DNA from 3 places in the Streptomyces bathyalis genome. Region 2 is predicted to be linked to each of the others. Evidence: riboswitches for the same ligand, from Rfam matches in the RefSeq annotation. Region 2 holds a riboswitch; each other region holds the start of a gene.
The links. A riboswitch is a leader RNA that binds a small molecule or an ion and turns the genes downstream of it on or off. The one in region 2 is predicted to bind cyclic di-AMP.
Positions count from the first base shown of each region.

Region 1: it holds a riboswitch for cyclic di-AMP, as region 2 does, so the genes downstream of both, G4Z16_RS32985 (transglycosylase family protein) here and G4Z16_RS11705 (C40 family peptidase) in region 2, are expected to answer to the same signal.
Region 3: it holds a riboswitch for cyclic di-AMP, as region 2 does, so the genes downstream of both, G4Z16_RS18050 (M23 family metallopeptidase) here and G4Z16_RS11705 (C40 family peptidase) in region 2, are expected to answer to the same signal.

Region 1 covers NZ_CP048882.1:5,585,817-5,590,277, forward strand. The annotation lists gene G4Z16_RS24185 (thiamine pyrophosphate-dependent enzyme) at 1-777, shown strand, start outside; gene G4Z16_RS32985 (transglycosylase family protein) at 1,034-2,056, opposite strand; cyclic di-AMP (ydaO/yuaA leader) riboswitch at 2,116-2,294, opposite strand; gene G4Z16_RS24195 (response regulator transcription factor) at 2,571-3,395, opposite strand; gene G4Z16_RS24200 (oxidoreductase) at 3,715-4,461, opposite strand, start outside.
Region 2 covers NZ_CP048882.1:2,732,575-2,737,035, forward strand. The annotation lists gene pcrA (DNA helicase PcrA) at 1-1,381, opposite strand, end outside; cyclic di-AMP (ydaO/yuaA leader) riboswitch at 1,589-1,761, shown strand; gene G4Z16_RS11705 (C40 family peptidase) at 1,769-2,851, shown strand; gene G4Z16_RS11710 (hypothetical protein) at 2,992-3,345, opposite strand; gene G4Z16_RS11715 (cytochrome P450 family protein) at 3,412-4,461, opposite strand, start outside.
Region 3 covers NZ_CP048882.1:4,146,808-4,151,268, forward strand. The annotation lists gene G4Z16_RS18040 (PP2C family protein-serine/threonine phosphatase) at 1-202, opposite strand, end outside; gene G4Z16_RS18045 (Rieske (2Fe-2S) protein) at 378-1,304, opposite strand; cyclic di-AMP (ydaO/yuaA leader) riboswitch at 2,047-2,205, shown strand; gene G4Z16_RS18050 (M23 family metallopeptidase) at 2,544-3,488, shown strand; gene G4Z16_RS18055 (aldo/keto reductase) at 4,166-4,461, shown strand, end outside.

The DNA.
Region 1 (4,461 bases), 2.9 Mb from region 2:
GGTCCGTTGGTGCGGGCGGGCACGCGCCTCGCCGTCGTCACGGACGACCCGGCCGAGGCCCAACGGGCCCCGGTCGCACTCGCCGTGGTGGCCGAACTGCCCGCGTTCTGCACGGCGCTCGCCCAGACCGCTGGCAAGGGCGAAGGCGGTGCCGCACGGACGCCCGACGCCGTGCGGCCCGTCGCCGAGCGGGCCGTTCCGCCCCCGCCGCCCGCCAAGGGGGAGCCGCTGCGTGCCGCACACGTACTGGCGGAGCTCGCGCGGCGGCTGCCGGAGGAGACGGTGCTGGTGGAGGAGACCCCCTCCAGCCGTCCCGATCTGCACGCGCTCGTGCCCGCGCGTCGGCCCCTCGGATTCCTGAGCGCCGCCATGGGCGCGCTCGGGTTCGCGCTGCCGGCGGCCATCGGCGTGCGGATGGGAGCGCCGGAGCGCCCGGTGGTGGCGGTCGTCGGCGACGGGTCGTCGCTCTACCAGATACAGGCGCTGTGGACGGCCGTGCGCTACAAGGTCGGCGTCGTCTTCGTCGTCCTCGCCAACGGGCGCTACGCGATCATGGACCGGCTCGCGGACAAGCACGAAAACACCGCGCCCTGGCCCGACTTCGAGGAAGTCAGCGTCTCCGGCATGGCGAAGGCCCTGGGCTGTTCGGCGCGCCGTGTCACCGGACACGCCCAACTCCTCGCCGAATTGGACGCGCTGCTTCCCGAACTCCCCGACAGCACACGGCCGCTGGTTCTCGAAGTCGCGGTGCGTGCCGAGGAGACATTCCAGCCGTGAAGGGCCGCGGGCGGAATCCGTTGCGCCGCCCGTGACAACGCGGAACAAGGAAAAGCCGATGGCGGCTGGTCCCCCGGAAGGAATCCGGTGAACGAGCCGCCATCGGCGTGGCAATGCGGTGGACAGCCGATTCGCCGAATCGCTGATCCGTGGACGATTCGGAGAATCGCAGGAATGCTGAATCGCACCGCACCTGTGTTGAGTTGTCGCCGGCCTTGTCACCGACCCGTCGGACCGGGTCCGGTGGATCGCTCGGTCAGTACGGTCCGTTGACGTTGTCGATCGAGCCGTACCTGGCGGCCGCGTAATTGCAGGCGGCCACGATGTTCGCGACGGGGTCGGTCATGTTATTGGCCGTTCCCTCGACGTGGTACGAGTCGAAAGTCGGCTTGATGGTCTGCAGCAGACCCTTGGACGGGGTGCCGTTCTGGGCATTGATGTCCCAGTTGTTGACGGCGTTCGGGTTGCCGCCGGACTCCCGCATGATGTTGCGCTTGATGCCGTTGTAAGTCCCGGGAATGTTCTTGGACTTCATGATGTCCAGGGACTCGCGGATCCAGCCGTCGAGGTTGTTCCCGTACTTCGAGCCGGAGGAATGCGTGGCGCCGGCCCGCGGTGCCTTTTCGCTGCGCTGCGGCTGCGAGCGCGAGGCCCGTGCCTCGCCGTCGAGGCTGAGCTTCTGACCCGGGCGGATCAGGTCGGGGTCGGAGCCCACGGTCTTCCGGTTCGCCTTGTACAGGCCCTGCCAGCCGCCCTTGGTGTCGTGCTCGCGGGCGATCGCGCTGAGGGTGTCCCCGGTCTCGACGGTGTACTTCTCGCCGCTCCTCGGGCTGTCCTTCTTCCCGGCCTTCTTGGGCTTGGACTTCTCGGCCTTCTTGTCGGCCTCGCCGGCAGCGGCCTTCGCCTGCTTGTCGGAGCCGCCCGACAGGTCCGGAGCGGCGCTGTCCGCGCTCAGCCCGGCCTTGGCGCCGCAGGAGGGCCAGGCCCCGGGGCCCTGGCTGTCGAGCACCTTCTCGGCGACCTTGATCTGCTCTTCCTTGGTGGCCTGGTCGGCGCGCTGTGCGTATTCCGTGCCGCCGTTGGCGGCCCATGTGCTCTGGCTGAACTGGAGGCCGCCGTAGTAGCCGTTGCCGGAATTAATGGACCAGTCGCCCGTGGACTCGCACTGGGCGACCTTGTCCCAGGTGTCCACGGAGGCGGCGTTCGCGGTGCCCGAGCCGATGAAGGGCAGGGCGATGCCCGCACCGCCCGCCGTAATGGCGAGGGAAGTGCGCGACACTCCGCGCGGGATACGGCGATTGGACTGACGACGGTGTCGACCGCGTCCGGACATAGGGCTGTTCCTCTCCTGCGCCTGCGAGGTGAGCTGTCGGATTCGGGCTGGAGCAGCCCGGCCGCGGCGAATGCGAGGGGGCATTCGCGTGCGGCTTCACCCCAAGCCGTGCGTTTCCAAGGGGGCGAAACGCGCGGCACTTACCTGGGTCCCCCGCTCCTGCCGGGCTGGGATTGCGTGATTTCCGCGGGCCGGTGGCAGGATTCGGCGTTCCGGCAGCGGACCACCGCACGGGAGACGCGGTGGGCTTGCACGTTAATCAGAAGGAATTCGTCACCACAAGAAAGGCGCAGAATCCACGGAAGATGAAGATCGCGGAAATTGGCATGTACGGGTTAAGGCGTGCCGTTCCATTCGCCTTACGGTGCAAGGGAATTGAACGGACCGGGATGAGCGTGAAGTCGCCGATGTGACGCCGGTCACGGGGTTTCTGTGGCGCGAATCACGCTTTCCGCCCGATTTACGGACCGGTCTGCGCGGGGGCCTCGGAGCCGGACGGATCCACGCGGTGATAGCGGCGCTCCGGACGCCCCGTGGTGCCGTACCGCAGGGTGACGCGGGCGGTCCCGACGGAGACGAAGTGCTCCAGATACCGCCGGGCGCTCACACGGGACAGGCCGATGCGCCCGGCGCACTCGGAAGCGGAAAGGCCCGCGGGATCCGTCTCGGCGTCGAGCGTGGCACGCACCAGTCCGGCCGTCTGCTCGGTGAGGCCCTTGGGCAGCCGCGTACGGCCGGCGGCCCCGTCCTCCCTCGCATGCGGGCGGTGCGCTCCGGAGCCCTCGGTGCCGCTGCCGCCCGGGAGGCCGGACGTGCCGGGGTCGCCGGGCTCGCCGCCGGGGGCGGACGCGTCGCCGAACAGCCGGTCCACGTCCCGCTGTTCCGGCGCCTGGAGCGCCGCAAGGGCCTCGCGTCGTTCCGCGAACCGGAGCAGCCGCTCCTTGAGCAGCTGCCCCTCGAAGGGCTTGATGACGTACTGCACGGCGCCGCCGCGCTGCGCGCCCCGCACGGTCTCGGCATCACGGGCGGCGGTGACCACCAGCACGTCGGGGCCTTCCTCCGGCCCGCCGGTGCCGCGCAGCTCCCGCAGGACCTCCAGGCCCGGCAGGTCGGGAAGGTACATGTCCAGCAGCACGAGGTCGGGCCGCAGCTCGCGCACGGCCGCCAGGGCGTCCTTGCCGCTGTGCACGGCTCCCGCCACGGTGAAGCCCGGCACCTGCTCGACGAGGGTGCTGTGCAGGCGGGCAACCATGAAGTCGTCGTCGACGACGAGTACGCGGATCACGGCTGCCTCCTCCCGCCGCGCCGGGCGGGCGGCTCCGGCGTGAACGGACGAACAAGAAGTACGGGATGTATGGGGTGTACCGGACGCCGGACCGGCGGGCGGGCGGCGGTCCTCCCCGGTGGCACCGCACGGACGCAGGAAACCATGCCCGATCCCGAGGTCACGCACAAAGGCTCCGACCGAGCCGACGGCGGAGGTACGGGGGCAGTACGGCGGCGAGAGGCGGTTGAGCGGCACCCCCCGGCCGGCACCGGAGGAGGCCCCGCGTCAGGAGCGCCGGCACCGTCCCCGCTCAGGGCCCCGGGTCGGAGCACGGGGGTCACTTCACTGCGTAGGTGACCCCCGTCAGCCGTTCCGAGACCGCCCAGAGCTGCGCCGCCGCGATGTCGTTGCGCGTCCACGGGGCCCGCCAGGCCGGACCGGGGCCGCCTCGCACGCCCAGGATGCGCGGACCGTAGAAGGTGTCGCCGTGCACGTACGGCGCGGTCGCCGCGTACAGGACCGGCGCCGCACCCTGGTCCGCCGAGGCGCCCACCGCGTCGGTGAACAGCTGCGTCACCCGCTCGCGCCCCGCCTTGCCCGCCAGCCGCGGGCCCTTGGCCTGCAGTTCGGTCCGCGCATAGCCGGGGTGGGCGGCCGTGACGGTCAGATCGAGGCCCTGGTGGTCGGCACGGTGCGCAAGCTCCCGCACGAAGAGCAGGTTGGCCGTCTTCGAGGCGCCGTAGGCGACCATCGGGCGGTAGTGGCGCTCGCTGCCGAGGTCGTTCATGTCGATGTTGGACAGGAAGTGGGCCATGCTGGCGACCGTCACCACGCGGGCGCCGGGCGCGGCGAGGAGCCGCTCCAGCAGCAGCCCGGTGAGGGCGAAGTGACCGAGGTGGTTCACGCCGAACTGCGTCTCGAAGCCGTCGGCGGTACGTCCGTAGGGAACCGCCATCAGGCCACCGTTGTTGACCAGCAGATCGAGCCGGCGGTAGGGCAGCGTTCTGGCGAACTCCCGTACGGACGCCAGGTCCGCCAGGTCCAGCAGGCGCAACTCCGCGCGGGCCTCGGGCACTTGGGAGAG
Region 2 (4,461 bases):
AGACACGCGACTGTGCGTTCGTGCGGTAGAAGACCGCCACGTCGCCGGCCCTGGCCTCGCCCGCGTCGGTGAGCCTGTCGATCTCGTCGGCGACGAACTGCGCCTCGTCGTGCTCCGTGTCCGACACGTAGCCGGTGATGCGGGCACCCGCGCCGGACTCCGTCCACAGGTTCTTGGGGCGGCGGTTCTCGTTCCGCTCGATCACGGCGTTTGCGGCGCTGAGGATCGTCTGCGTGGAGCGGTAGTTCTGCTCGAGGAGGATCGTCGTGGCGTCCGGATAGTCCTCCTCGAATTGGAGGATGTTGCGGATCGTGGCACCGCGGAAGGCGTAGATGGACTGGTCGGCGTCGCCGACCACGCACAGCTCGGCCATCGGAGGCGCCGGCCGCTCCTCCTGCTCCTCGCCGCCTTCCTCGTCCCCGGCGCGGGGCTGCTGTTCGGCCGGTTCGCCGGTGCCGACGAGCTCGCGCACCAGCATGTACTGGGCGTGGTTGGTGTCCTGGTACTCGTCGACGAGGACGTGGCGGAAGCGGCGCCGGTAGTGCTCGGCGACGTCCGGGAACGCCTGGAGCAGATGGACGGTCGTCATGATGATGTCGTCGAAGTCCAGCGCGTTGGCCTCGCGCAGCCGCGCCTGGTACATCGTGTACGCCTCGGCGAGAGTTTTCTCATAGTTGTCGGACGCCTGCCCGGAGAACTCCTCGTCGTCGATCAGCTCGTTCTTGAGGTTGGAGATCTTCGCGCTGAACGCCTTCGGCGGATACCGCTTCGGGTCCAGGTCGAGGTCCCGGCACACCAGCGCCATCAGCCGCTTGGAGTCGGCCGCGTCGTAGATCGAGAAGGACGAGGTGAAGCCGAGCTTCTTGCTCTCACGGCGCAGGATGCGTACGCACGCGCTGTGGAAGGTGGACACCCACATCGACTGGGCGCGGGGGCCGATGAGTTCCTCGACGCGCTCCTTCATCTCGCCTGCCGCCTTGTTGGTGAAGGTGATGGCGAGAATCTGCCCGGGATGGACATGGCGTGCCGAGAGGAGGTGCGCGATGCGGTGCGTGAGCACACGGGTCTTGCCGGAGCCGGCGCCCGCGACGATCAGCAGCGGCGTACCGGAGTGCACGACGGCCGCGCGCTGCGACTCGTTCAGCTCCGCCAGCAGCGCTTCCGGGTCGACGACCGTACGGGGTGAGCCGCCCCTGTGGTACGAGGACGAGCCTCCCGTGCCGCCTCCGTAACGGCCGCCGGGCCCTTCGCCGGAGCCGTTTCCGGGGCCGCCCGAAGGCCCGTCGGAACTGCTCGGGCCGTCCTGCCCGGGAGAGGCACTGTCCTGCGCGCGCACGGGTGCGAGGTCCGCCAGAAAGCTGTCGTCGAAGAGGCTGCTCATCGTCGTAGAAGTCTAGATTGCCGCGCCGACACCGCACCGCCACTCCCCTCACGGGATAACGAACAGATATCGGACGTATCACCTAACGGCCTTCACAGACGCCCCACATCTCGCTACCGTGCCGTGCCAGGCGGTCCGCACCAATCGCCGGCGAAAGCGTCGGCACGGGCCGCCTCCGCCGAATCCGACGGTCATCCGAAGGGCAACCGACGAGCAATGCCCACGGAGCCGGGGACCCACCGCGTACGCGCAGTCCGGCGTACGCACCCGGGGTGAATCGGGAAGCGCGCACCGCGGAAGCACCGCGCACGACCCGTAGGGCAGCCTTCCGAAAGCCCGAACCCGTCAGCTAACCCGGTAGGCGGTTCACGGAAGGAGCTGCCGGTCTTGGCGTCACATCGCAAGCCGCGCACCCGAATACTGAAGACCGCCTCGACGAAGCGCGGAGTCCTCGGCATCACCACGGCGGCACTCGCCTCCGTCTCCCTGCTCTCCCAGAGCGCGCAGGCCGCACCGGACGACGGCAAGCCGTCGATCTCCGAGGTCAAGAAGAAGGTCGACAAGCTCTACCAGCAGGCCGAGACCTCGACGCAGAAGTACAACGAGGCCAAGGAGAAGACGGACGCCCAGCGCAAGAAGGCCGACAGATCCCTCGACGAGGCGGCCGAGCGCACCGCGAAGCTCAACGACGCGCGCCGCACCCTCGGCAACTACGCGACGGCGCAGTACCGTTCCGGCGGCATGTCCCAGACCGCGACCCTCCTGCTCACCGAGGACCCGCAGCAGTTCTTCCAGCAGACGCACGTGCTGGACCGGATGAGCGGCCGTCAGAAGGAAGCCGTCGCCGACTTCGAGAAGCAGCAGAAGGCGGCGCAGAGCAAGCGGGAGCACGCCACCGAGGAACTTGCCGCCCTCAACGCTTCTCAGAAGGCGCTCAAGGAGAACAAGCAGGAAGTGCAGGACAAGCTCTCCGAGGCACGGAAGCTGCTGTCGAAACTGACGGCCGAGGAGAAGGCACGCCTGGCCGCGATCGAGAAGAAGAAGCAGGAAGCGGCCCGCAAGGCGGCGGAGCGCGCCGAGGAGGCGCGCCAGGATGCGGGAAGCGGCGGCGGCTCGCAGTCGTCGCAGACCGAGAAGGTCCTCGCCTACGCCAAGGCGCAGCTGGGCAAGCCGTACGTGTGGGGCGCGACGGGCCCCGCCTCCTTCGACTGCTCCGGTCTCACACAGGGAGCGTGGAAGGCCGCCGGCATCTCGCTGCCCCGCACGACGTGGGACCAGGTCAAGGTCGGCACGAAGGTCGCCAAGTCCGAGATGAAGGCGGGCGACCTGGTCTTCTTCTACGACGACATCAGCCACGTCGGCATCTACGTCGGCGGCGGTCAGATGATCCACGCACCGAAGCCCGGCGCGGACGTGACCTACGAGGACGTCAGCTACATGCCGTTCCACTCGGCGGTACGCCCCGGCTGACGGCGGGCCACCCCGTCCGTGCGCCCGGTCCGCGGCAACGCGACCGGGCGCACCCCTCGGGACACCGGGGAGCGCACGGGGAGGTGCGGCGGCTCAACCCTCCGCCGATGAAGGCGACTTCAGGGCCTTCGTCTCGTCCGTCAGGTCCACAGGACGGCGATGAAGATGTTCGCCACAGTCAGCGCGCCGACCGTGCCGAAGAGGGACGAGGGCACCTTCTCCTCGTCCCTCTTCACATACACCAGGCCCAGGATCACCACGAGCAGCGCGAGCTTGATGCCGATCTTGACGTTGTTCACGGGGTCGTCGCCCGCCTGGTTGAGGCCCACGAGGACCATCCCGGTCACCAGCATGGTGAGCGCGCCGTGCAGCATGCCGGGCACGAAGCGGGCCTCGTCCGCACGCATCGCCTTCATCTGGAAGAAGAAGCCGCCCAGCAGGGCCGCGATTCCGATGATGTGGAGGCCGACGAAGACATGTATGAGTACGTCCATGGCCTGGGAGCCTAGCGAGGCGCCGCTCACACCCGCGCCCCGGGCCGGGCTCCGCCGCCGCACCCGTCACCAGCGGACGGGCAGCCGCCGCACTCCCCTCATCAGCATCCCCGGCAGCCACGGCAGGGTCGACTCGTCCGCGTCCGCCGCGATCTCCGGGCAGCGCTCCAGCAGCGAGCGGATGGCGATCCGGCCCTCGAGGCGGGCCAGCGGAGCCCCCAGGCAGTAGTGCAGGCCGTGGCCGAAGGCGATGTGGCCGCGGGCGTCGCGGCGGATGTCGAAGCGGTCCGGGTCCTTGAAGCGTTCCGGGTCGCGGTCCGCGTCGGCCATGGCGATCAGGACGGTCGAGCCTGCGGGAATGGTCACCCCGCCCATCTCCACGTCCTCCAGCGAGAGCCGCTCCGTGCACGTCTCCACCGGGCCGTCGTAGCGGAGCATCTCCTCGACGGCGCCGTCCAGCAGGCCGAAGTCGGCACGCAGCGCGGCGAGTTGGTCCGGGTGCGCAAAGAGGGCGCGCATGCCGTTGCCGATGAGATTGACCGTGGTCTCGTGGCCGGCGATGAGCAACAGCACGGACATCCCGATGAGTTCGTCGGACGACAGCCGGTCACCGCCGTCGTCCACGGCGTGGATCATCCTGCTGAGCACGTCGTCGCCCGGGTCGGCACGCTTGGCCTCGATCAGCCCCGCCAGATATGGGGGCATCTCCTCGTAGGCACGCCGCTCCGCCTCGTTGCTGGTGCGCGCGACCATCTCGTTGGACCAGACGCGGAAGGCGGCGCGGTCGAGTTCGGGCACCCCGAGCAGTTCGCAGATGACGGTCATCGGCAGCGGGAACGCGAGGCACGCGATCAGATCCGCGCGCCGCTCCTCACCCGCCACCATCGCGTCGAGCAGTTCGTCGGTGATCTCCTGGATGCGCGGCGCCAGCAGGGCCATGCGGCGCGGTGTGAACTCCCCCGCCACCAGCCTGCGCAGGCGTGTGTGGTCGGGCGGGTCCTTCATCAGCATGTGCGCGAGGGCGGGCTGGGAGCTGTCGGTGTTGTGGATCTGCTCGATGCTGCCGTGGTTGATCCAGTCCCGGCTCAGCCGCGGGTCGGTGAAGGCCCTGCGCGA
Region 3 (4,461 bases), 1.4 Mb from region 2:
TGAGGAACGAGGCGAACGAGTAGCGCGTCGGGGTCAGCAGCTCCAGGACGAGCGCGAGCACGACCAGCCCGGGCGGGAGGGCCCTCACCCATCTCGGCAGCCAGTCCGTGCGCCTCGCTCCCGCCACACGCCTGGCGAAAACACCGTCCGGAAGCCTCAGGCGTTCCAGGATGCGCGTGGTGCCCGTGCCTCCCGCGTCCACGTCTGTCGTTCCCTTCCGACGGGGGTACGCCGCTGTCGCTTCCGCTCCGGCCTCCTCTCAGTCTCTGCCACGGGTGCCGATCCGGCTCGGCGTCCCGTCCGGGCGGCGGACGGGGTGCAACGGCTCGGGAGACGGTCCGGGTCGGGCCGGTCCGGGCCGAGGGACCACCGTCGGCTCAGGCGAGGCGCGCCTCCACCTGCCCGTCCACGTGCCGAGTCTCGAAGACGGGCTGCGGGGACGTGGCGGGTCCGCTCACGTTCCAGCCGTCCGAGAGCCGGAAGACGCTCCCGTGCCAGGGGCAGCGGACACATCCGTCGACGATCTCTCCCTGCGACAGCGGTCCCGCCATGTGGCTGCACCGGTCCGCGAGTACGTGCACGGCGTTGCCGCTCGCCCGCACGACGAGCACCGGGGTCTCGCCGACGGTCCGCCGCACCGCCTTCCCGACCGGGAGGTCCGTGACCGCGCCGAGCGCGTGCCAGCCGGGCTCCGTGCGCACCGGGATGTCCTCGGCGTGGTTGACGGCCGCCGCCTGCCGGTAGGCGAGGTGACCCCCGAGCGCGCCGCCGATCGAGACGGCCGCGAGCCCGGCGTATCCGAGGGCCCGCCCGCGAACGGAACGGCCGCGCACGCGTGCGCCCAGCGAGGACGCGTACAGGAAGATCGCGGTGGAATTGGCGAGCGCGTGCACCAGACCGACGCGCATCTGCGGCTTGCGCAGCTCGGCCCAGTCGACCCATCCGGTCACCGCGGCGGGCACGGCGGCGACGAGCCCCGTGGCGATCAGCATCGCGGGCGCGTAGTGCCTGCGCTTGCCAGGAATCAGATCCAGGACGGCGGCGGAGAACCATGTGCCGAGCGGGATCTGCACGAGGGCCGGATGCAGCGGGTGGCCGAGCCAGTGGCCGTGCAGTACGTCGCGGTCCTCCTCGCTGAGGGGGAGTGCGTGCACGGCCCGCTGGATTCCCTGGAGGGGAGGGTCCAGCCGTGTGTCGTGCTCGGTCTTCTCGATGGCGGCGAGCACGCGTCCCTGCCGCTCGGAGTCGGGCAGCACGGCGCGCAGCGCGCTGGCGCAGGCAAGCAGCTTCTGTGAGTAGGACATACAGCCCGGTTCCCGTCAGGAACGGGAGCAAACCGCGACAAGGAGGGCATGGCGGGCGGGTGGCCCGGTCCTTGGGCCGGTCGGATGGCGGCTGCGGGGCCGGCCTCGCGCGGTCGCGTGAGGCCGGTCGGCGGACGGGGTGCCCGTGCGGGCCGGGCGGCCCGGCCGCCCTCGGCGGTGGACCGGCTCGTGTGCCTGGTCTCCCCCGCGGGACGAGGACGTGGCTCGTCCGTCCGTGGGTCCGGTGCAGGCGACGTCGGCGGAGTCGCCCCATCGTCGTGCCGCTGAACGACCGTACGCCGCAAGGGTGTTGGCGAGGGGCCGCGGGTGCAGCCGCCGGGGGCCGGTGCAGTTGTCGCGGGTGCGGTCCGTGTCGGCGGGCCGGGGGTGCGTACGAGCCGGACCGAACTGCCGCAGCAAGGCGTCCGTTCGGCGTTCCGGTCGGTGTTCTGCTCCCCGGCGGGACGGGCCGGGAGATGAAGCAGAAGGAACCGCCCTTCACGGACGGTTCACCCGTCACCCACCGCGACCTCACGAGTGGTGGAGGGTGACCGCGTGTCCCAATTGGCCCTTACTGTCCAGGAACCTGCATGTCATGCAGCTACAAATCTCACCGGAACCGCTTGGAATCTCAGCTGCGGCTCTATTAACGTTCCATAACGCAGCGCGGTCGTCACTGCCGTCACGAGAGACGGCTCCGTGCGCCGTCGCCGAATCCTGAAAGTGCACCACCCCGAGCCACAACTCGATATCGCTGCACCAAGGGAACCGGGGAACCACCCCCTGCCACACGGCAGGGATGGGGTGAATCGGCAAGTTCCGCCCACGGGCGGGCAGTTCGTAGGAGACCTTCCTGCTCCGAACCCGTCAGCTAACCCGGTAGGCGAGAAGGAAGGAAAGGAGAACGCCCCCGTGGCGTCCAACAGGCATGCCCCCGAGGGCACGTACGACCCGTACCTCGACGACGAAGAGTCCGACAGATACGGCCAATACGGCTCTTACGGCAACGACGACCCGCACCAGCAGTCCGGCGGCTTCGACTTCTTCGAACAGGCCGACCGGTACAGCCAGTTCGACGCGTCGGGCCAGTACGGCCAGTACGACGCGTACGCCTCGCAGCTGACCGAGACGTACGGCACGGACGGCACCTACGGGTACGGGACCGACGGGGCATACGCCACGCAGGAGTTCGCGGCGCCTTCGCCCGAATTCGGCACGTACGACTTCGGCCAGGGCGAGATGCCCCCCGTGCCGAACGCCTTCGACACCGCCGCGGGCGCCGTCCCCGGCGAGGAGTGGAACCCCACCGAGGAGTCGGTGCGCCCCGTACGCGGGCGGCACAAGCTCGCCAAGCAGCGCGGCGGGAGCATGGCCCGCAGCAGTGCCGTGCTCGGCGTCGGCATGATCGCGGCGGTCGGCGCCGGCGGCATCGCCACCGCGCAGGAGAAGCCCTCAACGGCGATCTCCATGCCGGATGTGGCGGAGAAGGCCAAGGAACTCCCTGGCGTCAAGCTGCTCGCCGGCGGTTCCGACGAGAACGTCGCAGGTCAGCCGCTCACGCAGGCGGCCCTCACGGCAAGTGACGCCAAGGAGGGCCAGACCGACGCGGGCGAGGCGCTGCGTTCCCGCATCCTCCAGCAGGCCCAGTCGCAGCAGTCGCAGGCCGAGGATTCCGCCCGCGACGCGGCCATCGAGGCGGCCCAGGCCAAGGCCGCGAAGGCCCAGAACAAGGCCGAGGCCGAGAAGCGCCAGCAGGCGGAGGAGGCCCGCCTGGCCAAGCTCGCCAAGAGCTTCAAGCTTCCCGTCTCCGGCTACCAGCTCACCTCTCAGTTCGGCGAGGCCGGCAGCCTGTGGTCCAACGGCCACACGGGCACGGACTTCGCGGCCTCCTCCGGTACGCCGATCCGCGCGATCCACTCCGGCACGATCAAGGAGGCGGGCTGGGCCGGCTCGTTCGGCTACCGCACCATCCTCCAGCTGGACGACGGGACGGAACTCTGGTTCGCCCATCAGTCGTCCATGAACGTCTCGGCGGGTCAGAAGGTCCGTACGGGCGAAATGATCGGCCGCGTCGGCTCCACCGGGAACGTCACGGGTGCTCACCTGCACCTTGAGGTCCACCCCGGCGGCGGCGCCGCGATCGACCCGGCCGCGTGGCTGCGGGGCAAGGGCCTCACGCCCTGACACTGCCGCGACAGGAGGGGCGGCCGTCCGCGGGGCTCCCCTCCCGTACGCCACACCGACACCGTCACCGTCACCATTCCCGACACCGCTTCGGCGGCGGTCCGCCGTCAGCGCCAACGTCATACGCACCCCTACACGTACGCACGCGCCTCACGCGCGTAAGGCGTACGCACTGCGGCATACCCGCCTCCGGGCGTACTCCGCATCTCACATCTCCACATGCACGACGACTGCCCGTCGCGATGACCTATCGCGCCGCCGCCGCCTCGCACCGTCGAGGTGCGCTGGACCACGCACGACTCGCCCATGCCCCTCGGCGTACACAAAGGAGGGGACGAGGCGGCGGCGGACGGGGGCCCTCTCCTACGCGAGCACGGCCCCACCCCCAAGTTCCGGCGGCCCTGGTGGACCACCCCCCGACGCCAGGGCCGTCGGTCTTTCCCTGCGCGGGGTGAGGGGGGTGGATGTCGTTGGCGTGAGCGGCGAGGTGCGGGGCCGCGGGTTCGCGGGTTCGCGAGGGGTGCGGGGCCGCGAGGTTCGCGAGGGGTGCGGGGCCGCGAGGTTCGCGCGGGGCGAGCGGCCCGAGGGCTCGGGGTTCGTGATGGGCGCGGGTTGCCGACGCGTCCGCGTGGAAAAAGGCATGGGCGGGTGATCGGGCAGAGCGCTACGGTCGGCACATGTCTGAGCCCAACTCCTCTGATCCGACGGCCCCGACGACCGGCGGACTCGCCTCGCGCCGTCCGCTCGGGCGGCTCTCCGTATCGCCGCTGTGCCTCGGCGGCAACGTCTTCGGCTGGACGGCCGACGAAGCCGCATCCTTCGACGTCCTCGACACCTACACCGCGGCGGGCGGCAATTTCATCGACACCGCCGACGTCTACTCCGGCAGGCGCCACGGCGTCGACGGCGGCATGGACTCCGAGACCGTCATCGGCAACTGGACGGCGGCGCGCGGCAACCGCGACGACGTCGT